Regions from separate parts of the Streptomyces sp. RK9 genome, predicted to be linked through region 2. Evidence: riboswitches for the same ligand, from Rfam matches in the RefSeq annotation. Region 2 holds a riboswitch; each other region holds the start of a gene.
What was found. Region 2 has a riboswitch for cyclic di-AMP ahead of AB6L24_RS34835 (M23 family metallopeptidase). Riboswitches for the same ligand answer to the same signal wherever they lie in the genome.

Region 1: it holds a riboswitch for cyclic di-AMP, as region 2 does, so the genes downstream of both, AB6L24_RS14420 (C40 family peptidase) here and AB6L24_RS34835 (M23 family metallopeptidase) in region 2, are expected to answer to the same signal.
Region 3: it holds a riboswitch for cyclic di-AMP, as region 2 does, so the genes downstream of both, AB6L24_RS20730 (transglycosylase family protein) here and AB6L24_RS34835 (M23 family metallopeptidase) in region 2, are expected to answer to the same signal.

What each region holds. Positions count from the first base shown of each region.
Region 1 covers NZ_CP173703.1:3,490,727-3,498,322, reverse strand. Annotated here, with positions in the region: gene AB6L24_RS14430 (ATP-dependent Clp protease proteolytic subunit) at 1-214, shown strand, start outside; gene AB6L24_RS14425 (hypothetical protein) at 222-551, shown strand; cyclic di-AMP (ydaO/yuaA leader) riboswitch at 1,217-1,382, shown strand; gene AB6L24_RS14420 (C40 family peptidase) at 1,385-1,858, shown strand; gene AB6L24_RS14415 (DUF6328 family protein) at 1,962-2,501, shown strand; gene AB6L24_RS14410 (LysE family translocator) at 2,525-3,187, opposite strand; gene AB6L24_RS14405 (LysR family transcriptional regulator) at 3,367-4,278, shown strand; gene AB6L24_RS14400 (ATP-binding protein) at 4,289-4,720, opposite strand; gene AB6L24_RS14395 (helix-turn-helix domain-containing protein) at 4,983-5,843, shown strand; gene AB6L24_RS14390 (DUF397 domain-containing protein) at 5,853-6,077, shown strand; gene AB6L24_RS14385 (8-amino-7-oxononanoate synthase) at 6,135-7,271, opposite strand; gene bioB (biotin synthase BioB) at 7,469-7,596, shown strand, end outside.
Region 2 covers NZ_CP173704.1:3,312,907-3,320,502, forward strand. Annotated here, with positions in the region: gene AB6L24_RS34825 (M16 family metallopeptidase) at 1-541, shown strand, start outside; gene AB6L24_RS34830 (M16 family metallopeptidase) at 538-1,938, shown strand; cyclic di-AMP (ydaO/yuaA leader) riboswitch at 2,202-2,362, shown strand; gene AB6L24_RS34835 (M23 family metallopeptidase) at 2,376-3,203, shown strand; gene AB6L24_RS34840 (GntR family transcriptional regulator) at 3,450-4,136, shown strand; gene AB6L24_RS34845 (HPr family phosphocarrier protein) at 4,437-4,718, opposite strand; gene AB6L24_RS34850 (GNAT family N-acetyltransferase) at 4,898-7,596, shown strand, end outside.
Region 3 covers NZ_CP173704.1:128,247-135,842, reverse strand. Annotated here, with positions in the region: gene AB6L24_RS20740 (cytochrome P450) at 1-301, shown strand, start outside; gene AB6L24_RS20735 (transglycosylase family protein) at 469-1,560, shown strand; cyclic di-AMP (ydaO/yuaA leader) riboswitch at 1,764-1,947, shown strand; gene AB6L24_RS20730 (transglycosylase family protein) at 1,952-2,668, shown strand; gene eno (phosphopyruvate hydratase) at 3,079-4,365, shown strand; gene AB6L24_RS20720 (septum formation initiator family protein) at 4,486-4,989, shown strand; gene AB6L24_RS20715 (DUF501 domain-containing protein) at 5,023-5,547, shown strand; gene AB6L24_RS20710 (exopolyphosphatase) at 5,859-6,803, shown strand; gene AB6L24_RS20705 (NAD(P)/FAD-dependent oxidoreductase) at 7,225-7,596, shown strand, end outside.

The sequences.
Region 1 (7,596 bases), on a different replicon from region 2:
CCAGCCGACCGACCTCGTGATCCAGGCCGAGGAACTGCGGCGCACCCGCGCGCTCCTGGAGGAGATGCTCGGGCGCCACACGGGGCAGGACGCCGAGCGGATCGCGGCGGCCGTCGAGCGCGACACCGTCCTGGACGCCGCGGCCGCCGTGGAGTTCGGCCTGGTGGACCGGGTCGTGCCACACCGCAGGGCCACGACCACGACCGCCGGGTGAGGCCCGGGTGCTGCCCGAACTGCCGCCGCTGCCTGCCCTGACCCGCGCCGAGGGCGAGCTGATCGACGCCTACCTCGCGGTGGTGGACCTCGTCGGCCGCATCAATCCGGCGCGCGCGGAGCACACGTACGGCGGCCTGCGCGCCGCACAAGCCCTCGTGGTCAGGGCGACGGAGCTGCGGGACGCCCTGAACCTGATGCACCAGCGGGGCGAGGCGGAGGTCCACTCGGCGACGCTGGCCCGGGCGTTGCGCACGCTGGACGGCGAGCGGCGTGCCGCGCGCGTGGCCGTACCGCCGCCTGGTGTCGGCGAAGGGGCGCCGCCGACGGGCGGGTGACCGATCCGTCCGGGGGCGGGGCGACGGGACGACGGGAAGGCGGGAAGGCGGGAAGGCGGGAAGGCGGGAAGGCGGGAAGGCGGAGCAACACGACCACAAGTGGGGTGAGCACACCTATAAACGGCGAGTCGGCCAAGCGTTTCTGCTAGGAGTTGACGGGGCTCTTCGGCGCAGCTTCGGCCGATCCGCCGGAGCCCCGCCCCGAGCCGCCCCGCCTCTCTCGCGACCCCACACCCGAGGTGCGCCGTCTCACCGGCCGGCCTTCGGAGCGCCCCGGCCGCAGCGCGTCCGCGCCGTCCGCCCGTTGGGGGTGCGGACGGCACGGACGGGGGTCGCGCGGCTTCCGGTCCTTACCCGGGGTACGACCAGAGGTGGTAGCTCTTTCAGCGTAGGAAACACTCGCACGCGCGTGCCCCTTGAGTTGCACAACTCCCTTACGCGGCAGCCGGAACCGGACCTTCCGGCGCTGTTCGGGCAATCGTCTCCGACTGTGACCCAGGCCCCTTTCGGGCTCTGTCCACCCGAACAGGTCAGTCGTGAGGAGCCTCACATACGGCCGATTCGGCTCGGTTTTTTCGCCACTCTCGGGTGAAGATCCCTTCCGACGACAAGCCCCCGCCACAAGCGGCGGGGCGGTCCGGGCGGACGCCGAGTCCTGCCGCCACCCGGATGACCGGTCGACATCTGTGCATCGGCAGGAGTGGAGGACCCAGCAAGGCGGGCTGTCCGGGAGACCGGCCGGCCCTTGGGGTGAAGTCGTTGTACGACCGGGCATCTTCGCCTGCCCGAACCCGACAGGTCATCCTTCACAGGCGGCTGACGAAGGGTTGCGCATGACTGCGCTGAATCGTGTTCCGTCGCTGCTGACGAGGGCCGGTACCGCATCGGCACTCACGCTCGCCGCCGTGGGCGGCACCATCGTGGCCCCCGGACTCGTCTCCGAGGCCGAGGCAGCCACACACGGGACGAAGGCGCTCAAGATCGCGGCTTCCAAGAAGGGCTCTCCCTACGGCTACGGGGCCGTGGGACCGCACCGGTTCGACTGCTCGGGCCTCACGCTCTACTCGTACAAGCGCGTGGGCAAGAAGCTGCCGCGAACCGCCGCGCAGCAGTACAACAAGACCCGGCATGTCTCCAAGGCCAACCGCACCCGCGGCGACCTGGTGTTCTTCCACTCCGGCCGGAACGTCTACCACGTCGGCATCTACGCCGGCAAGAACAAGATCTGGCACGCGCCGAAGCGGGGCACCGTGGTGCGCCTGGAGAAGATCTGGAGCAACAGCGTCTGGTACGGCCGGGTCCGCTGACCCGGGTGCCGGGAGGGCGGTGCCTTCGGGCAGGCACCGCCGTCCGGGCGTGATCCGGCCGACGCGAGGAGTGGTTCGCGTCGCACCGGGATACTCGTAGTGCATGTCCGAGAACGATCCCGACGGCGGCCCCCGGTCATCGGGCACCGCCGCGCACGACCACAGCCGAGGCCGCGACGAGACCCCGCTGGAACGCGCCGACCGCAACTTCCTCGAGCTCCTCCAGGAGCTGAGGGTCACTCAGACCGGCGTGCAGCTCCTCTTCGCGTTCCTGCTCACCCTCGCCTTCACCCCCCGCTTCCCGTCGCTCGACGCCCTCCAGCGCGCCACATACGTGACCACGCTGCTGCTCGCCGTCCTCGCGGCCGCGCTGTTCACCGCTCCCGCCGCCCTGCACCGGGGACTGTTCGCGCGTGGCGCGAAGCCGCTCGTCGTCACGGTGTCGTCCCGGCTCGCCGGAGCCGGACTCGCCGTCCTCGTCCTGGCGCTCACCGGGTCGGTGCTTCTCGTCGTGGACGTGGCGGCGAGCCGGACCGGCGCCTTCTGCGCCGCCGGGGCCACGCTGCTGGTGTGCGGTGGCCTGTGGGGGCTGCTGCCGTGGGGGATCGCGCGACGGCAGGGGGACGAGCGCGGGCCCGTCTGATCGGGCTGCGTCGACAGGTCGGGCTACGCGACCAGCGGTTCCGCGAGCAGCACCACACCCAGCGCCGAGAGCACCACGCCGGTGCCGCCCTCGATCGCCCGGGCCACGACCGGTCGGCGCAGCCAGCGGCCGAGCCGGTCCACGAGCAGCGCGACGGCCGGGAACCACAGCAGCGCGAAGGCCACGACGATCGTGGCGAGCAGCAGCGTGCGGGGCATCGCGGGGCTCCCCTCGGGCACGAACTGAGGCAGCACGCTCAGGAACGTCAGGGACGCCTTGGGGTTGAGGGCGTTGGTGAGGAAGCCCTCGCGCAGGCCGCCGCCACGCCCGCCGCCGGGGTCCTGCACGGCCGTCACCCCCTCGGGCCGCTCCCCCACCGCCCCCACCGCCTCCACCCCGGGCGGCCGCACCGCCGATCGCAGCGCCCGCACCCCCAGGTACAGCACATAACCGCCACCCACCACCTGCAGCGCGCGGAACAGCGCGGGCACCGCCGCGAGCACGGCCGCGACGCCCGCGACGGCGAGCGCCGTGTGCACCAGGAGTCCCGCCGCGATGCCGAGCGCACACAGGACTCCGGCGCGGCGGGAGGCGAGCGCGTTGCGTACGACGACGGTGAAGTCGGCGCCGGGCATGGCGACCATGCCTGCGGCGACGCCGGTGAAGGCGACCAGTTGAGCGTCCATGACGGCCACTGTGCCGTGAGTCAGCCTTCAGCAGGTATGTGAGATCTTCTGCGTCTTCCTTAAGCATCTGTTTATGCTGGGCTCCCCGTAAGATCCGGCGGCGGTCCCGGAAGGCCGGGGCCGGGGCGTTCGCGTACCGCCGCAGGACCGCGGTCCACAGCCACAGGAAGAGGCACGTCATGTACGACCCGACGCGGCTCGCGGCGCTCGTGGCGGTCTCCGAAGCCGGTTCCATCACCCGCGCCGCCGAACGGCTCGGCTATACGGTGCCCGCGCTCTCCCAGCAGCTCGCCAAGCTGGAGCGGGAGGCGGGCGCGGCCCTGCTGGTGCGGCACCACCGGGGTGCCCGGCTCACCGGCGCGGGCGAGCTGCTCCTGGCGCGCGCCCGCCGGGTCCTGGACGAGATGGAGCTGGCCCGGCACGAGCTGGCGCAGCTCGTGGGCCTCGGGGGCGGGCGGCTGCGGGTCGCCACGTTCACGACGGCGGGCATCCATCTGCTGCCGCCCGCGCTCACCGCGTTCCGCAGGGCGCATCCGGACGTCGAGCTGACGGTCACCGGCCACGAACCACCCCTGGGTGTGGCCGCGGTGGCGGCGGGGGACGCCGATGTGGCCCTGACGCACACGTACGAACCCGCGGAGCTGCCCGCGCCGCCCGCGTCGGTCACCCTGGAGCCGGTCCTCGTCGAGGAGTTGGTGCTCGTGACGGCGCCGGGGCACGCGCTGACGGCGGGCACCGGGCGGCTTCCGCTCGGGGAGCTCGCCGGTCAGCCCCTGATCAGCATGGCGCCGGCGCATCCGGCGCGCCATGGGGTGGAGGCGGCGCTCGCGCGGGCGGGGGCGGCGCCCGCGGTGCTCGTGGAGACGCCGGACTACGCCCTGGTGTGCGCGATGGTCAGCGCGGGTCTCGGCGCCGCGGTGGTCCCGGAGATGGTGGCCCGCACGGCGGCGACCCCGGTCGGCTTCCGGCCGTTGGAGCCGGGGGAGCTGCGGCGCACCATCTGGGTCTGCCATCGCACGGACGAGTCGAGCCCGGCCGCGGACACGTTCCGGGCCCTGCTGCGGGGGACGTTCGGCCGCTCGGCCACCTGACCGCGAGACGTCAACTCTGGACCGGCACCGACCACGGCAGGGTGATCCAGACCGTCTTGCCGCCCTCCGCCGTCGGACAGATCGAGAGTCTGCCGCCGCACTCGGCGGTGAGCCAGCGGATGATGACCATGCCGCGGCCGTTGTCCTGCTGGACGGCGGCGGGCAGGCGCCGGGGGAAGCGCGGGTGGCTGTCGGTGACGCCGATGCGCAGCCGCTCGTCCCGGTCGAGCTGCACGTCCACGGTGAAGGTCGGGGACTGGCCGAGGGTGTGCTGGACGGCGTTCGTGGCGAGTTCGGAGACGATGAGCCGCACCGTGTCGGCGACGTCGGCGTCGGCCGGCAGGCCCCACTCCGACAACGTGTCCGCCACATACCTGCGGGCGGCTGCGACCGAGACAGGATCGCTCGGCAGAGTGACTGATACTTCCTGGAGGTCTGCCATGGCGACACTGTCCCTTTCCCACCGGGACCGGACTCCGACTCGTGGCGGAAGAACTCGAGGACAGTCCCGGAACTGGTGCTTCGCGCCAGAGTGCCACTCCTGGGCCGGTGACGCGCGGCGATCCACCGAGATGTGCATATATCTGTCGCTCGAAGCGGTGAACTCTGCGACGGCAGACCGTATTTGGGCGCAACACTGGCGCTTCCTCTACAGTCTCCCGCTGTCCCGTACGGTTGGCGCGGACGTCCGGAAGGAGACGGACATGCAGTACGGTCCCGCGGTGCGGCGCCGCAAGCTCGGCGCGGAGTTGCGCGCGCTGCGCGGGCAGGCCGGACTCACCAGCGGTGAGGCGGCGGCCCGGGTCGGCTGGCACCAGTCGAAGGTGAGCCGCATCGAGACCGGGCGCTCCGGGGTGCGCGCCTCGGACGTGCGGCTGCTCCTCGAGGCGTACGAGGTCGACGATCCGCAGTTGCGCGAGCTCCTGGTCGTGCTCGCGGGCGGGGAGGACGAGAACGGGCGGCCGCACTGGTGGCACGCCTACCGCGGTCTGCTGCCTCCGGCGTACCGCGACTTCATCAGTCTGGAATCACAGGCCTGCCGGGTGCGCACCCTGGAGACCACTGTGGTCCCCGGTCTGCTGCAGACGCCGGACTACGCCCGCGCGGTGACACGTGCCGCGCTCGGCGGGCTGCCCGAGGAACAGGTGAGGGCCCTGGTGCAGGTGCGTCTGGCGCGCCAGGACGTGCTGCGCAGCGAGCCGCCGCTGCGACTGAGCGTGATCCTCGACGAGGCGGTGCTCCGGCGTCAGATCGGCGGTCCCGAGGTCCTCGCCGGGCAGTTGCGGCGGCTTCTCGAGGCGGCGCGCCTTCCTCAAGTGCGAATCCAGGTGCTGCCGTTCGTCTCCGGCGAGCACATCGGCCTCATCGGACCTTTCGTTATTCTCTCCTTTCCGAACATTTCTGATCTGGATGTGGTTGTTCTCGACCACTTGACGAGTAGCCTCTACCTCGAACGGAAAGAAGACCTTCAGGCGTACACCGACGCCTTCAACTCTCTTCAGGGACAGGCGCTTTCCGTTCAGGATTCAATGGATTTCATCGCCGGGTTAGGTGACGGCGCGTAAGGAGGCACCATGACTGCACTGCCTCGGTCCGTTCCCTCCAGCACGTCTCTCAGGGACGCGCGGTGGCGGCGCAGCAGCCGCAGCAATGGAATGAACAACTGCGTGGAAACAGCGCCGCTCGGCTCCGGACCGCTCGCCGGTCTGTTCGCCGTGCGCGACTCGAAGGACACGGCGGGCCCAGCCGTGCTCTTCTCCCCTGCCGCCTGGGAGGACTTCGTCGACGCCCTTCGATGAAGCCCGGGTGAGAGCGCCGGACCCTGGACCCAGGTCTCAGGTGCCAGATCTCAGGAGTCAGGGTGCGGTGCGGCTGATCGTGGCGACGGCTTCGGCGACCTGTGCGTCGCTCAGGTCGGCACGTGCGGTCAGCCGCAACCGTGAGACGCCGTCGGGAACCGACGGCGGGCGGAAACAGCCGACGGCCAGACCCTCGTGGCGGCAGTCGGCCGCCCAGCGCACCGCTGCTTCCGGCGACGGCGCGCGCACGGAGACGACGGCGGCGTCGGGACGTACCGCCGAAAGCCCTTCCTCGGTCAGGAGTTCGTGCAGCTTCGCGGCCACCGCCCGCGCGCGGGCCGCCCGTTCCGGCTCGCGGCGCAGCAGGCGCAGGGCGGCGAGCGCCGAGCCCGCGGCGGCCGGGGCGAGCCCGGTGTCGAAGATGAGGGTCCGGGCCGCGTTGACCAGGTGCGCGATGACCTTGGCCGGGCCGAGGACGGCCCCGCCCTGGCTGCCGAGCGACTTCGACAGGGTGACCGTGACCACGGTGTCGGCGCTCCCCGCGAGCCCGGCGGCGTGCGGCGCGCCACGGCCGCCGTCCCCGAGCACCCCGAGCCCGTGCGCGTCGTCGACGAGCAGGCCCGCCCCGGCCTCGCGGCAGACGGCGGCGAGCTCGGACAGCGGCGTCGCGTCCCCGTCGACGGAGAACACCGAGTCGGTCACCACGACCGCGGGTCCCTCGTGCGTGCCGAGCGCCTTGCGCACAGCGGCCGGGTCGGAGTGCGGCACCACCTGGGTCGTGCCGCGGGCGAGGCGGCAGCCGTCGATCAGGGAGGCGTGGTTGCCCGCGTCGGAGACGATCAGCGAGCCGTGCGGGGCGAGCGCGGTGACGGCGGCCAGGTTCGCCGCGTAGCCGGAGGACAGGACGAGGGCCGCCTCGAAGCCACAGAAGTCGGCCAGCTCACGTTCCAGTTCGGCGTGCAGTTCGGTGGTGCCGGTCACCAGGCGGGAGCCCGTGGCGCCCGCGCCCCAGCGCCCGGCCGCGGCCGCCGCGGCGGCGGTGACCTCCGGGTGGCGGGTCAGTCCCAGGTAGTCGTTCCCGGCGAGGTCGAGCAGATGGGATTCGGCCGGGCGCGGGCGCAGCGTGCGCACCAGGCCCGCCTGGGCACGCAGCCGCGCCTGCTCGTCGATCCAGTCGAACGGCGAGCCAGCCATGGGACCTCCGGGGCATCACGGGTCGACGTACGTGCCGTGCTCGGACGGGACGTACGGACCGGGGTGTTTGTAGACAGTGCACAGACCCTAGCGGCCGCACCACCGGGCCATGGTGTGGCAATACCCACACCTCCCGATGCTTCTGTTGTACGGAATCTCCATGGTCAGAAAGTCCGGCGTGCGTCAGGATCGGCGCCATGGATCTGCTCAACACGCTGGTGGACAAGGGGCTTCGGCGGGAACTGCCGAGCCGTGACGAGGCGCTCGCTGTGCTCGCGACCTCCGACGAGGACCTGCTCGACGTGGTGGCGGCGGCCGGAAAGGT
Region 2 (7,596 bases):
GCGCGCGAGCGACGCGGCCGACCTGGCGCTCACGGTCCTCGGCAGCGGCGAGTCCTCGCGGCTCTACAACCGCCTCGTGCGCCGTGACCGCACCGCCGTCACCGCCGGATTCGGCCTGCTGCGGCTCGCCGGGGCGCCCTCCCTCGGCTGGCTCGACGTGAAGACGTCCGGCGACGTGGAGGTCCCCGTCATCGAGGCCGCCGTCGACGAGGAGCTGGCCCGGTTCGCCGCGGAGGGCCCCACTCCGGAGGAGATGGAGCGCGCCCAGGCCCAGTTGGAGCGCGAGTGGCTCGACCGGCTCGGCACGGTCGCGGGCCGCGCGGACGAACTGTGCCGGTACGCGGTCCTGTTCGGCGACCCCCAGCTCGCCCTCACCGCCGTCCAGCGTGTCCTCGACATCACCGCCGACGAGGTCCAGGAGGTCGCCAAGGCCCGCCTGCGCCCCGACAACCGCGCGGTGCTCGTGTACGAACCCACCGGCCCCGTGGACGCGGAAGACGCCGCCGGCACCGACGAGGAAGACGAGGAGACGGCGAAGTGACCGAGGCCGCAACGATGCAGTTCCACCCGCAGCCCCAGGCGGGCACGGCCAGGCCCTGGGCCTTCCCGGCCCCCGAGCGCGGCGCGCTCGGCAACGGCCTCACCGTGCTGCGCTGCGACCGCCCCGGCCAGCAGCTCGTCGCCGTGGAGATCCACCTCGACGCCCCCCTGGACGCCGAGCCGCAGGGCCTCGACGGCGTCGCCACGATCATGGCGAGGGCCTTCTCCGAAGGCACCGACAAGCACTCCGCGGAGGAGTTCGCCGCCGAGCTCGACCGCTGCGGCGCCACGCTCGACGCGCACGCGGACCACCCCGGCGTGCGGGTCTCCCTGGAAGTGCCCGTCTCCCGGCTCCCCAAGGCGCTCGGCCTGCTCGCCGACGCCCTGCGCGCGCCCGCGTTCGCCGACAGCGAGGTCGAGCGCCTGGTCCGCAACCGCCTGGACGAGATCCCGCACGAGGCCGCCAACCCGGCGCGCCGCGCCGCCAAGGAGCTCTCCAAGGAGCTCTTCCCTGCGTCCTCGCGCATGTCGCGCCCGCGCCAGGGCACGGAGGAGACGGTCTCCGCGATCGACTCGGCGGCCGTACGCGCCTTCTACGAAAGGCACGTCCGCCCCGCGACGGCCACCGCCGTGGTGGTCGGCGACCTCACCGGCATCGACCTGGACGCCGTCCTCGCCGACACCCTCGGCGCCTGGACCGGCGGGGCGGCCGAGCCGCGCCCGGTGCCCCCGGTGACCGCCGACGACCGCGGCCGCGTCGTCATCGTGGACCGCCCCGGCGCCGTCCAGACGCAGCTGCTCATCGGCCGCGTAGGCCCGGACCGGCACGACCGCGTGTGGTCCGCGCAGGTCCTCGGCACGTACTGCCTGGGCGGCACCCTCACCTCACGCCTGGACCGCGTCCTGCGCGAGGAGAAGGGCTACACCTACGGAGTGCGCGCCTTCGCCCAGGTCCTGCGCTCCGCCGCCCCCACGTCCCCGGAGGGGGCTACGGGCGCCGCGATGCTCGCCATCAGCGGCTCCGTGGACACCCCGAACACGGGCCCGGCCCTCGACGACCTGTGGAAGGTCCTGCGCACGCTCGCCGCGGAGGGCCTGACGGACCCCGAGCGCGACGTCGCCGTGCAGAACCTGGTCGGCGTCGCCCCGTTGAAGTACGAGACCGCGGCGGCCGTCGCCGCCACCCTCGCCGACCAGGTCGAGCAGCACCTGCCGGACGACTTCCAGGCCCACCTGTACCGCCAGTTGGCGCAGACGGGCACCGTGGAGGCCACCGCGGCCGTCGTGAGCGCCTTCCCGGACGACCGTCTGGTGACGGTCCTCGTGGGCGACGCCGCGCAGATCGAGGAGCCCGTCAAGGCGCTCGGCATCGGTGAAGTGACGGTGGTCACCGGCTGATTGCCGGAAAGGGACGGACCTGCGCCGCTGATGACGTAAAGCCGGACATAGCGGTAGCAACCATCGCGTGAGAACAGGGACCCCAGTGGCTCAGGAAGCCGCTGGGGTCCCTGCATGCTGCCATATGTCCGAATTGGCATGGAGGTTGCTCGTCTGGCCTGTGGCGTGCGCTACAAAAGGCCTGATTCGTTTGTCGATTGAAAGATGAGACGTTTAGCGTCGGTCCGGCTGTCCGTCAGGCAGTACGCCGCGTCCGCGGCACCGGACAGCCATCGCCGAGTCCCCGTACGGCGCGAGCCGGGGGAGCCGGGGACCCACACGTCCCTGGGGTGAATCGGACCCCTTGCCGCGAGGCGAGGAGCCCGTAGGAGACCTTCCTGCTCCGAACCCGTCAGCTAACCCGGTAGGCGAGAAGGAAGGAAAGGATCAGCCGCTTCATGGCGTTCACCCGCCCGACCGGCAAGCACCGCCGTCCGAGCCGCATCACGCGCACGACCGCAAGCGCCGCGGGCGTCGCCGCGCTCACCACCACCGGAGTCATCTCGGGCCTGGCCGCGCCGGCCCTCGCCGCCGAAGGCAGCTCCGCGGAGTACGCGCACACCGGCCTCACCCAGTCCATCTCCGTCGGCGACTCCCTGGCCGGCGAGATCGACGCCCAGGCCGCCGCCCAGAAGCACGCCGCAGTCGAGGCCGCCGCGCAGAAGAAGGCCGAGGCCGAGGCCCGCGCCGATGCCGCGGAGGCCAAGCGCAAGGCCGCCGAGACCAAGCGGAAGGCCGAGGCCGCCGCGAAGGTGAAGGCCCAGAAGGAGCGCGAGGCCAAGGAGCGCGCCGCCCGCGAGGCCGAGCGCAAGCGCCTCGGCTCCTACGTCTCGCCGATCGACGGCAGCTACGTCTCCACCGGCTACAAGACCGGCGGCGCCATGTGGTCCTCCGGCAGCCACACCGGCGTCGACTTCCACGCCGCGTCCGGCACCCAGGTCCAGGCGGTCGCCGCGGGCACCGTCGTCGAGGCCGGCTGGGGCGGCGCCTACGGCAACAACGTCGTGATCCGCCACAACGACGGCACGTACACGCAGTACGGCCACATGTCGTCCCTCAGCGTCACGGTCGGCCAGGCGGTCACCCCGGGCCAGCAGATCGGCCTCTCCGGCTCGACCGGCAACTCCAGCGGCCCGCACCTGCACTTCGAGGCCCGCACCGGCGCGGACTACGGCTCCGACATCGACCCCGTGGCGTACCTCCGCTCGCACGGCGTCAACGTCTGAATCCTGATGCCGGGACCCTCCCGGACGCAGGAAAGCCCCGGCTCACCCGAGCCGGGGCTTTCCTGCGTATGCGGGCCCTTTTGGCCAAAAGATATCCATGGATTCCGGTCTCCCGTCGGAAAATCCGGCCCGCTGCAATAGAGTTCATGGCGGCAGGGTCCATGGAGTCGTTGAACGAGCGCCATTCGACGCGTCGGCCGACGCGCCGACCGACGCGTTTCGCGGGCATTAAAGCGGAGGTCCGTCATGCGCATTCCCGCGCACTCGGTGTGCACGGCCATCCGGGACGACATCGTCTCCGGTGTCTACGAACGCGGCACGCGCCTCACCGAGGAACTGCTCGCCCGCCGCTACGGCGTCTCCCGCGTCCCCGTGCGCGAGGCCCTGCGCACGCTGGAGGCCGAGGGCTTCGTCGTCACCCGCAGGCACGCGGGCGCCTGCGTCGCCGAGCCCACCGAGCAGGACGCAGCCGACCTCCTGGAGATCCGCGCGCTCCTGGAGCCCTTGGCGGCCGCCCGTGCCGCCCAGCGCCGCACCGAGGCCCATCTGAAGGTCCTGCGCGGGCTCGTCCGGCTCGGCAAGGAGCGCTCCCGGCACGGCGGCACCGAGGACCTCCGCTCGCTCGACGGCTGGTTCCACGAGACGCTCACGCAGGCCTCGTCGAGCCCCGGCCTGATCACCCTGCTCACCCAGCTCCGCCACAAGATCGCCTGGATGTACGGCACGGAGCCCCAGGCCGCCCCCGCGCAGACCTGGTCCGAGCGCGCCGCCGTCGTCGACGCCGTGGCCCGCGGCGACGCGGAGCGGGCCCGCGCCCTCACCGTGCTGCACGCCGAACGGGCCGCCACCGCGCACCGGCCGCGGACCGGCCCCCGCGCCGGGCGTGTGAGGGATTCGCAACATGCCGTCAACACAGTGAGCGCGCGGAATTAACGGCGACGCCGTATACAAAGAGAGACGTGTTCGCGGTCGGCATTCCACTGCCTTTGTTTCGGCTTCGAGTACGCGCCGAATGTGCGCCGAATACGTGTCGAATGCGTGCCGAATATGCGCCGAATGTGCGTGAGGTGCACGGCCGGATAATCGCCAGGTGCACGACTCCATATGAGTCACGAGATGTGCCCATGCGTCATGAGATGCGCGCCGGGTACGCGAAGGGCCCGCCCTGGATTCAGGACGGGCCCTTCGCGCAGGTGCCGGGCGGCGTTCTCCGCGGACGGAGCGCCAGGCGCACTAGACGGTCTCGGGAAGCTCCTCGAGCCCCTCGGCGACCAGCTTCGCCAGGCGGTCGAGGGCGGCGTCCGCACCCTCGGCGTCCGAAGCGAGCACGATCTCCTCGCCGCCCTGCGCACCCAGACCGAGCACCCCGAGCATGGAGGCGGCGTTGACCGGGTTGCCGCCGGCCTTGGCGATCGTCACGGGGACGCCGGCGGCCGTGGCCGCACGGACGAAGATGGAGGCGGGCCGGGCGTGGAGGCCCTCGGCCCAGCCGACGTTGACGCGGCGCTCAGCCATGTGTTGCTGCCCTTCCAGGTGTCTCACACTTGTCTAGACCACTATCTCATGCCGACCCGGATGCTCCCGCCGGACGTCCGTCCCCTCGCGCCACGGACGTACGACCCCTACCCGGCCGCCCTTCGACCACTCCTACACTGCCCCGGCCCGGGCGGCCGCGCGACCCGTACCCTGGCCCCATGCAGACCCCGGCGGACGGCCCAGCGCACACCTCGTCGGACAGCGCCGAGCCCACTGCGGACCGGCACCCCTACCCCTCCCACTGGGAGGCCGACGTGGTGCTGCGGGACGGGGGCACCGCCCGGATCAGGCCCATCACCGCCGCCGACGCGGACCGCCTGGTCAGCTTCTTCGAGCAGGTCTCGGACGAGTCGAAGTACTACCGCTTCTTCGCGCCGTACCCCCGCCTGTCCGCCAAGGACGTGCACCGCTTCACCCATCACGACCACGTGGACCGCGTGGGCCTCGCGGCCACCGTGGGCGGCGAGTTCATCGCGACCGTCCGCTTCGACCGCATCGACGCCCAGGGCCGCCCCGCCTCCGCGCCGGCCGACGAGGCCGAGGTCGCCTTCCTCGTCCAGGACGCCCACCAGGGCCGCGGCGTCGCCTCCGCGCTCCTGGAGCACATCGCGGCCGTCGCCCGCGAACGCGGCATCCGCCGCTTCGCCGCCGAGGTCCTGCCCGCCAACACCAAGATGGTCAAGGTCTTCACGGACGCCGGCTATCAGCAGCAGCGCAGCTTCGAGGACGGCGTCGTACGCCTGGAACTGGACCTGGAGCCCACCGACCGCTCCCTCGCCGTCCAGCGCGCCCGTGAACAGCGCGCGGAGGCCCGCTCCGTGCAGCGCCTGCTCGCGCCGGGATCCGTCGCCGTCATCGGCGTGGGCCGCTCCCCGGACGGCGTCGGCCGCGGCGTCCTGCGCAACGTCCTGGGAGCGGGGTTCACCGGCCGGCTGTACGCCGTGAACAGCGCACTCCCCGAAGGGGCCGCCGACATCGACGGGGTGCCCGCCCACCGCTCCGTGCGCGACATCGCCGAACCGGTCGACCTCGCCGTCGTCGCCGTCCCCGCCGAACGGGTCCCTGAGGCCGTCGCCGACTGCGGCGAACACGGCGTCCAGGGGCTCGTCGTCATCTCCGCCGGATACGCCGAGAGCGGCCCCGAAGGACGCGAACGGCAGCGTGAACTCGTCCGCCAAGCACGCTCCTACGGGATGCGCATCATCGGACCGAACGCCTTCGGAGTCATCAACACCTCTCCGGAGACCCGCCTCAACGCCTCCCTGGCGCCGGAACTGCCGCCCGCCGGACGCCTCGGCCTGTTCACCCAGTCGGGCGCCATCGGCATCGCCCTCCTGTCCCGGCTGCACCGCCGCGGCTCGGGCCTGTGGGGCCTGTCCACCTGCGTCAGCACCGGCAACCGCGCGGACGTCTCCGGCAACGACGTACTCCAGTACTGGTACGACGACCCGGACACCGACGTCGCCCTGATGTACCTCGAATCCATCGGCAACCCCCGCAAGTTCACCCGTCTCGCCCGCCGCACCGCCGCCGTGAAGCCCCTCGTCGTCGTCCAGGGCGCCCGGCACAGCGGCATCGCGCCGACCGGCCACGCGGGCGCCGCCACCCGCCTCCCGCACGCCACGGTGTCGGCGCTGCTCCGGCAGGCCGGGGTGATCCGCGTGGACACCGTCACCGAACTCGTCGACGCCGGACTGCTCCTCGCCGGGCAGCCGCTGCCCGCCGGGCCCCGCGTCGCCATCCTCGGCAACTCCGAGTCGCTCGGCCTGCTCACGTACGACGCCTGCGTCGCCGAGGGCCTGCGCCCGCTGCCGCCCCTCGACCTGACGACCGCCGCCTCCCCGGACGACTTCCGCACCGCGCTCGCCGCCGCCCTGGCCGACGAGGGCTCCGACGCGGTCGTCGTCACCGTCATCCCGTCCCTCGGCGAGTCCACCCGAGAGGGCGAGGACAAGTCCCTGGCGACGGCCCTGCGCGCCGCCGCGGCGAGCTGCCCCACGAAGCCGGTCACGGTCGTCCACGTGGAGCTGGGCGGCCTGGCGAAGGCGCTGTCGGCGGCGGCGAGCACGGGGCCGCGGGCGGCGGCGATCGTGGACCAGGTGGACCAGGTGGACCAGGTGGACCAGCAGGAGGACCAGGTGGACCAGGAGGGCGAGGCTCACTCGGTGGCCCCTGCCGACCCCTCGGCACCGACACCCCCGCCCCGCCCCTCCCACCCGCCTCGCCCGGCCACCCCACCACGCCCCCAAGCGGTCCCCGGCACACCCGCGCCCGCGGCGGAACCGCCGGCCCCCACCCTCCGGGCCGACCCCCCGCCCCATCAACGCATCCCCGCCTACCCCGCGGCCGAGCGCGCCGTCCGCGCGCTCGCCGAAGCCGTCAAGTACGCCCAGTGGCGGCGCGACATCGCCGAGCCCGGCAAGGTGCCGGAGTACGACGACATCGACGAACAGGGCGCGGGCGAGCTGATCGAGCGCCTCCTGGCCAAGGCCGACGACGTCCGCGGCGTCACCCTCGACGCCGACGACGCCCACGACCTGCTCGCGCGGTACGGCATCGGCGTCCACCGCGCGCTGCCCGCTCCCGACGCCGACGCCGCCGTCCGCGCCGCGCGCGATGCGGGCTACCCCGTCGCCCTCAAGACCACCGCGCCCCATCTGCGCCACCGCCCCGACCTCGGCGGCGTCCGCCTCGACCTCGCCGACGAGGACCAACTGCGGCGCGCCTACCGGGAACTGACCCACACCCTCGGCAGGCCCGCCGAGCTGCGCCCCGTCGTGCAGGCCATGGTGGCCCGCGGCGTGGACACCGTCGTGCGCGCGGGCCACGACCCCGTCGCCGGCGCCGTGCTGTCCTT
Region 3 (7,596 bases), 3.2 Mb from region 2:
CGGCGACCCCGTCCTCGTCGTCCTCGCCGCCGCAGACCGCGACCCGGCCCGCTTCCCCGACCCCGACCTCCTCGACCTGTCCCGGAGCGACAACCAGCACCTCGGGTACGGCCACGGCATCCACTACTGCCTCGGCGCCCCGCTGGCCCGCCTGGAGGGCCAGACGGCGCTGGCGACCTTGCTCCGCAGGCTGCCCGACCTGCAACTGGCCGTCGATCCGGCGGAGTTGAGGTGGCGCGGCGGGCTCATCATGCGTGGCCTGCGGACCTTGCCGGTGACGTTCACGCCGCCCGCACGCTGACGGGGGAGCGGCACGTGTCTGACGTACCGTCAAGACTGTGACTTTCACGTGATCTGCGCTGCATCGACTTGTGACTGACGTTCGACTGCGGCTACGTTCACGACGGCTCGGCACCCCTCGGCACCATGTGTCGCAGCTGTTCTTGTCGTCGCTCGAAAGGCACGTGCATGCTCTCCGGCCAAGGCCGTCACCGCCGTCCCCGTCAGGCCCCGGCGATCGTCGTCGCGGCGGGCGTCACGGGATCCGCCATCGCCATCCCGCTGCTCGGCGCCACGGGCGCGCACGCCGCCGAGGCCTCGACGTGGGACAAGGTCGCGGAGTGCGAGAGCGGCGGCGCGTGGAGCGCCAAGGGCGACGGGTACTACGGCGGTCTGCAGCTGACGCAGGACACCTGGGAGAGCTACGGCGGCCTCGCGTACGCGCCGAGCGCCGACCAGGCGAGCCGCTCCCAGCAGATCGCCGTCGCCGACAAGGTCCTCGCCGACCAGGGCCCGTCCGCGTGGCCGAACTGCGGCCCGGCCGCGGGCCTCAGCAAGGGCGGCGCGGCCGCCGACGTCGACCCGGGCCTCCCGCCCGCCCCGTCGACGTCCCCGGAGTCGTCCGACGGCGCCGAGGGCTCCAAGGGCTCCAAGGACGGCGAGAAGGGCGAGAAGGGCGACAAGGGCACCGGCGACGCCGCCGACGCCAAGGGCAAGGACCGTGGCGCGGACGCCGAGGACGACAAGGGCGAGGAAACCGGCAAACACCGCAAGCCCGACAACAGCGGCTCGGCCGACGAGAGTGACGAACGCGACAAGGGCGGGCAGAGGGGCGAGAAGGGCGCGGACGAGGACGGCAAGTCCGGCGACCGCGACAGCACTTCGCCCGAGGCCGGCTCCGAGGCGGGCCGTGAGCCGTCGGGCGCCGACGAGTCCGCGGAGGGCTCCGAGGACTCCTCCGGCCTTCCGTCCGGCCGCCACCGCGGCTCCAGCGCCGACGAGGCCGACGGGACGGAGAAGGGCGGCGCGGGCTCCGCGGGCCGCCACGCGTCGCGCGGTGAAGGGCGCGACGCGCGTGACGCCACCGACCCCGCGGGCACCTACACGGTCCGCTCCGGCGACAACCTCTCGCAGATCGCCGACCGGCACGACCTTGACGGCGGCTGGTCCACCCTCTACGCGGAGAACAAGCGCACCGTGGGCGGTGACCCGGATCTCATCCTCCCCGGTCAGCGCCTCGACCTGAGCGAGGAAGAGGCCGCGGAGGCGGACCGGAAGTAGGCGTCGCCGGGCGGAAATTGACTGGCAGTTCGGGGTGAATGTCCGGGTTAAAGACGGTGAGAGGCAAGTGAGAGATGGGTCTCAGAAGCCCTGATCGTCTTTGAAATTCCGGTGATTGCCTGTCTACGGTCGTGACCGCTCGCCACAGCGGGCCCCGCCGGTCGGTACGCCGAATCCTGCCAACGGCCGGACGGGAACAGTCGTCGCTTCGAGCGCCGAAGGCAGGAGCGGGGGACCCAAGGTAAGCGCCGGGCCCACGCGTTGAGCGGCCAGCGGCCGCGCGACGCGCAGGACCGGCTAGGGGTGAAGTCGTACGGAAGCCGTACGGCCGGGCACTCACCCGCCCGAACCCGACAGCTCACCTCGCAGGCGTCGGTGAGGGGATCACTCCATGCTGCTTTCCGGCAAGGGCAAGCACCGTCGTCCGTCCAAGGCCACCCGCGCGGCCGCCGTCGTCGGTGTCACCGGCGCCGCCGTCGCCGCCCCGCTGATGGCCGCCGGCACCGCGAACGCCGCCACCGTCGACCAGTGGGACCGGGTCGCCCAGTGCGAGTCCGGCGGCAACTGGTCCATCAACACCGGCAACGGCTACTACGGCGGCGTGCAGTTCTCCGCCTCCACCTGGGCCGCCTACGGCGGTACGAAGTACGCGGCCACCGCCGACAAGGCCTCCAAGGCCCAGCAGATCGAGATCGCCGAGAAGGTCCTCGCGGGCCAGGGCAAGGGTGCCTGGCCGAGCTGTGGCGTGGGCCTCACCAGCGCCCCGTACAACGGTGGCGGTGCCGAGAAGCCGCAGCAGCAGCCGCAGCAGCAGGCCAAGCCCCAGCAGCAGCCGCAGCAGGCTCAGCCGCAGCAGCAGGCCAAGCCGCAGCCGAAGCCGCAGCAGGCCGCCCCGCAGACCGAGTCGAAGAAGACCGTCCAGACCCCGACCGGCAAGGTCGTGAAGAAGGGCGACGGCGAGTACAAGGTCAAGACGGGCGACACCCTGTCCAAGATCGCCGACGAGCACGACGTCAAGGGCGGCTGGCACAAGGTGTACAAGCTCAACGGCGACATCATCTCCGACGCCGACGTGATCTACCCGGGCCAGCAGCTGCACCTCAGCTGAGCCTGAGCCCGACCCGCGCCCTGTCCGGCCCGTCCGGACAGGGCCCCCGCTCCGCCCCGCGGAGCGCCCCCGTCCCCACGGGTCTCCCTCGCCCCGGTGCGCGTATCCCCCGTACGCACCGGGGCGAGGTGCTGTCCGGGGGGCGTCCCCGCCGGTCCCGGTGCGCGCCGAGGTCGTCCCCGAGTACGCCCAGGGCGAAGCTACCGGCCGGTAAGAACCTGTGGTTCCGTCCGGATTCCCAGGGAATTGGCCCGATGGCCGTCCCACGGGGCGGGCGGTCGGCTGGCCGAAGCTCCCGGGCCCGTTAGGCTCAGGAGACGCAGGGCCGATGAAGACCATGCAAGCCATGCGCAAGCCCGCGCCCCCAGTGGTGCACGCCATGCGCCCCTAGCGTCACATCCCATAAGGAGATGCTCGTGCCGTCCATCGACGTCGTCGTAGCCCGGGAAATCCTGGACTCCCGAGGCAACCCCACGGTCGAGGTCGAGGTCGGCCTCGACGACGGGTCCACCGGCCGCGCCGCGGTCCCGTCGGGCGCCTCCACCGGTGCCTTCGAGGCCATCGAACTGCGTGACGGAGACGCCAACCGCTACGGCGGCAAGGGCGTCGAGAAGGCCGTCCTCGCCGTCATCGAGCAGATCGGCCCGGAGCTCGTCGGCTACGACGCCACCGAGCAGCGCCTGATCGACCAGGCGATGTTCGACCTCGACGCCACCGACAACAAGGGCTCGCTCGGCGCCAACGCCATCCTCGGCGTCTCCCTTGCCGTCGCCCACGCCGCCTCCGAGGCGAGCGACCTGCCGCTCTTCCGCTACCTGGGCGGCCCGAACGCGCACCTGCTGCCCGTTCCGATGATGAACATCCTGAACGGCGGGTCCCACGCGGACTCCAACGTCGACATCCAGGAGTTCATGATCGCCCCGATCGGCGCGGAGTCCTTCTCCGAGGCGCTGCGCTGGGGCGCCGAGGTCTACCACACGCTGAAGAAGGTCCTGAAGACCAAGGGCCTGTCGACCGGCCTCGGCGACGAGGGCGGCTTCGCGCCGAACCTGGACTCCAACCGCGCCGCCCTCGACCTCATCGTCGAGGCCATCAAGCAGGCCGGTTACGTCCCCGGCGAGCAGATCGCGCTCGCCCTCGACGTCGCCGCGTCGGAGTTCTACAAGGACGGCAAGTACGAGTTCGAGGGCAAGTCCCGCTCGGCCGCCGAGATGACCGAGTACTACGCCGAGCTCGTCGAGGCGTACCCGCTCGTGTCCATCGAGGACCCGCTGTTCGAGGACGACTGGGCGGGCTGGAAGGTCATCACCGACAAGCTGGGCGACAAGGTCCAGATCGTCGGCGACGACCTCTTCGTCACCAACCCCGAGCGCCTGGCCCGCGGCATCGAGGAGGGCTCCGCCAACGCCCTCCTGGTGAAGGTCAACCAGATCGGTTCGCTGACCGAGACCCTGGACGCCGTCGAGCTGGCCCAGCGCAACGGCTTCAAGTGCATGATGTCGCACCGCTCCGGCGAGACCGAGGACGTCACCATCGCCGACCTCGCCGTCGCCGTGAACTGCGGTCAGATCAAGACCGGCGCCCCGGCCCGCTCGGACCGCGTCGCCAAGTACAACCAGCTGCTTCGCATCGAGGAGATCCTCGACGACGCGGCCGTGTACGCGGGCCGCAGCGCGTTCCCGCGCTTCAAGGGCTGAGCTTCACCTGAAGGGCTGCGCCGCTTGAAGGGCTAAGCCCTAGCCAGTCGTACGTACGTCCCCGTACTCGGTCCCGTACCGTGTGCGGGGACGTACGCGCGTACTGGGGAGGCGAGACACATGGCCGGGAAAGTCCGGGACAAGGACCGGTTCTCCACGGCGACCCGGCTGCGGCTGCTCGGCGAGCAGACCGCGGAGCGCGTCTACCGCTCGCAGACCAAGCGGCAGGCCCGCCGCTCCCGGCTCACCGGCCGCGCCGCGCTCCTCGTGCTCGTCGTCTGCTCGCTGGTCGTGGCGCTCGCCTACCCGATAAGGCAGTACGTGTCGCAGCGCGCCGACATCGCCGAGCAGCGGCAGAAGCAGTCCGAGCACCGCGAGAACGTGGAGCGGCTGCGCGACGAGAAGGCCCGCTGGCAGGACGACGCGTACGCCGAGCAGCGCGTCCGGGACCGGCTGCACTATGTGATGCCGGGCGAGACCGGGTTCACCGTCATCGACCCGGCGGCCGCGGAGGACCACCGCGGTGACGAGGCGGCCGCGGACCGGCCCTGGTACGCGAACGTCTGGGACGGCGTCGACGAGGCCGACAGGGCCGGCGCCGCCGATCGCGCCGACGACAATTGACACCGTCAGTCCAGTACGAACCGAAAGACAGGCATGCAGACGCCCCCGCCCCAGACCGAGCCCACCGCGCCCACGGACGCCGACATCACCGCGTTCCAGGAGCAGCTCGGGCGCCCGCCGCGTGGTTTGCGCGCCATCGCGCACCGCTGCCCCTGCGGCAATCCGGACGTGGTCGAGACGGCGCCGCGGCTGCCCGACGGCACGCCGTTCCCCACGACGTACTACCTCACGTGTCCGCGGGCCGCGTCCGCGATCGGGACGCTTGAAGCGAACGGCGTCATGAAGGAGATGACGGAGCGGCTCGGCACCGATCCCGAGCTTGCCGCCGCGTATCGGGCCGCCCACGAGGACTACATCGCGCGGCGCGACTCCATCGAGGTCCTTGAGGGCTTCCCCTCGGCCGGGGGCATGCCCGACCGCGTGAAGTGCCTGCACGTCCTCGTGGCCCACTCGTTGGCCGCGGGCCCCGGGGTGAACCCGCTCGGCGACGAGGCCATCGCCCTCCTGCCGGAGTGGTGGCGGAAGGGCCCCTGCGTGGGCAACGCCGACCCCGCCTGACCCGGCACCGGGGCGCCCCGGCCCACCGCTCCGCGGCGGGCATTCCCCACCCGCCCACCCGTTTCCACTGGACCGTCAGTTCCAGGCCGCCTGTGCCACTTGCGGCAGTCCGGCGTCAGCAGGCCGTTCGACGCCAGCCGCCAGCCGCCAGCCGCCAGCCGCCAGCCGTCGGCCGCCAGCCTGCCGGCTTCGCTCGGCCGGGGCAGCCTCAGCTGCTGCCCCCCCACCCTGTGGGCAGCTGGGCCGCCAGGGGCGGCACGGGTGGGCACAGCCCCGGCCGACGGCACCGTCAACGACAAGGAGAACCCCCGATGACCCGCGTGGCAGCCATCGACTGCGGTACGAACTCCATCCGCCTGCTCGTGGCCGACGCCGACCCCGAGACGGGGCAACTCGTCGACCTGGACCGCCGGATGGAGATCGTCCGGCTGGGCCAGGGCGTGGACCGGACGGGACGGCTCGCCCCGGAGGCGCTGGAGCGGACGTTCGCGGCCTGCCGCGAGTACGCCGAGGTCATCAAGGAACACGGCGCGGAGCGCCTCCGCTTCGTCGCCACCTCCGCCTCCCGCGACGCCGAGAACAGGCACGACTTCGTCCGCGGCGTCCTGGACATCCTCGGCGTCGAACCGGAGGTGATCAGCGGCGACCAGGAGGCCGAGTTCTCCTTCACGGGCGCGACGAAGGAGCTGAAGGGCCACCCGGACCTGCCGGGCCCGTACCTCGTCGTCGACATCGGCGGCGGCTCCACGGAGTTCGTCGTCGGCGACGACCGCGTGCGCGCGGCCCGCTCCGTGGACGTCGGCTGCGTGCGGATGACGGAGCGCCACCTCGTCCAAGACGGCGTGGTCCTCGCCGACCCGCCCACACAGGCCCAGCTCGCCGCGATCCGCGCGGACGTCGAGGCGGCCCTGGACCTCGCGGAGGAGACGGTCCCGCTGCGCGAGGCCCACACCCTCGTGGGCCTGGCGGGCTCGGTCACCACGGTCGCCGGCATCGCGCTCGGCCTGGACGCGTACGACTCCGCGGCGATCCACCACTCCCGCTTCCCGTACGCCCGCGTCGCGGAGATCGCCGACATGCTGGTGCGCGCCACGCACGCCGAGCGCGCCGCGATCCCCGTGATGCACCCGGGCCGGGTGGACGTCATCGCCGCGGGCGTGCTCGTCCTGCTCGCGATCATGGAGCGGGCGGGGGCCGCCGAACTGGTCGTGAGCGAGCACGACATCCTCGACGGGATCGCCTGGTCGATCGCCTGAGGGCCCCGTACGGCGATCGGCTGAGCGTTCCGAACCCCTTCTGAGCGGCCCGGAGGGGGGTTGGAACGCTTCCTTCCGGGGCTCCGCCGAGAAAGTTCGTGAAGTTCTTCACAAGGAAATCGGCCCTGTTGGGCGAGGTTTTGAGGAGTTCGGCCCGGGAACGGGCGAGGTACGGGCCCGCGGGCGGGCGCCGCGAGTGCTTCCGGGGTGTTGCCGGGGTGTGAACCAGGGGGTGGTCCACCGGGCGCCGGAGCCAGGAGCGGCAGCTCACGAGGGGTTCACAACGACTCGCGTGGGGCGGTGGTTCCCCCGTGAGGTCATGACCTCCGTCACGTGGGCGGCGAAGTGTAGCAGAGGCCCCACCCATGCTTGTGAAGGGGCGCACGAGCGACCCCCGTGGAGGGGGTGGATACTCGATGGCATGAGCACCACGGAGCGTCCCAGGATCCTCGTAGTAGGCGGTGGGTACGTAGGCCTGTACGCAGCTCGACGCATTCTGAAGAAGATGCGCTACGGAGAGGCGACCGTCACGGTCGTCGACCCGCGCTCGTACATGACGTACCAGCCCTTCCTCCCCGAAGCTGCGGCCGGCAGCATCTCGCCTCGGCACGTCGTCGTCCCGCTGCGACGCGTGCTGCCCAAGGCGGAAGTCCTCACCGGCCGGGTCACCACCATCGACCAGGACCGCAAGGTCGCCACGATCGCGCCGCTCGTCGGCGAGGCGTACGAGCTGCCGTTCGACTACCTGGTCATCGCGATGGGCGCGGTCTCCCGCACCTTCCCGATCCCCGGC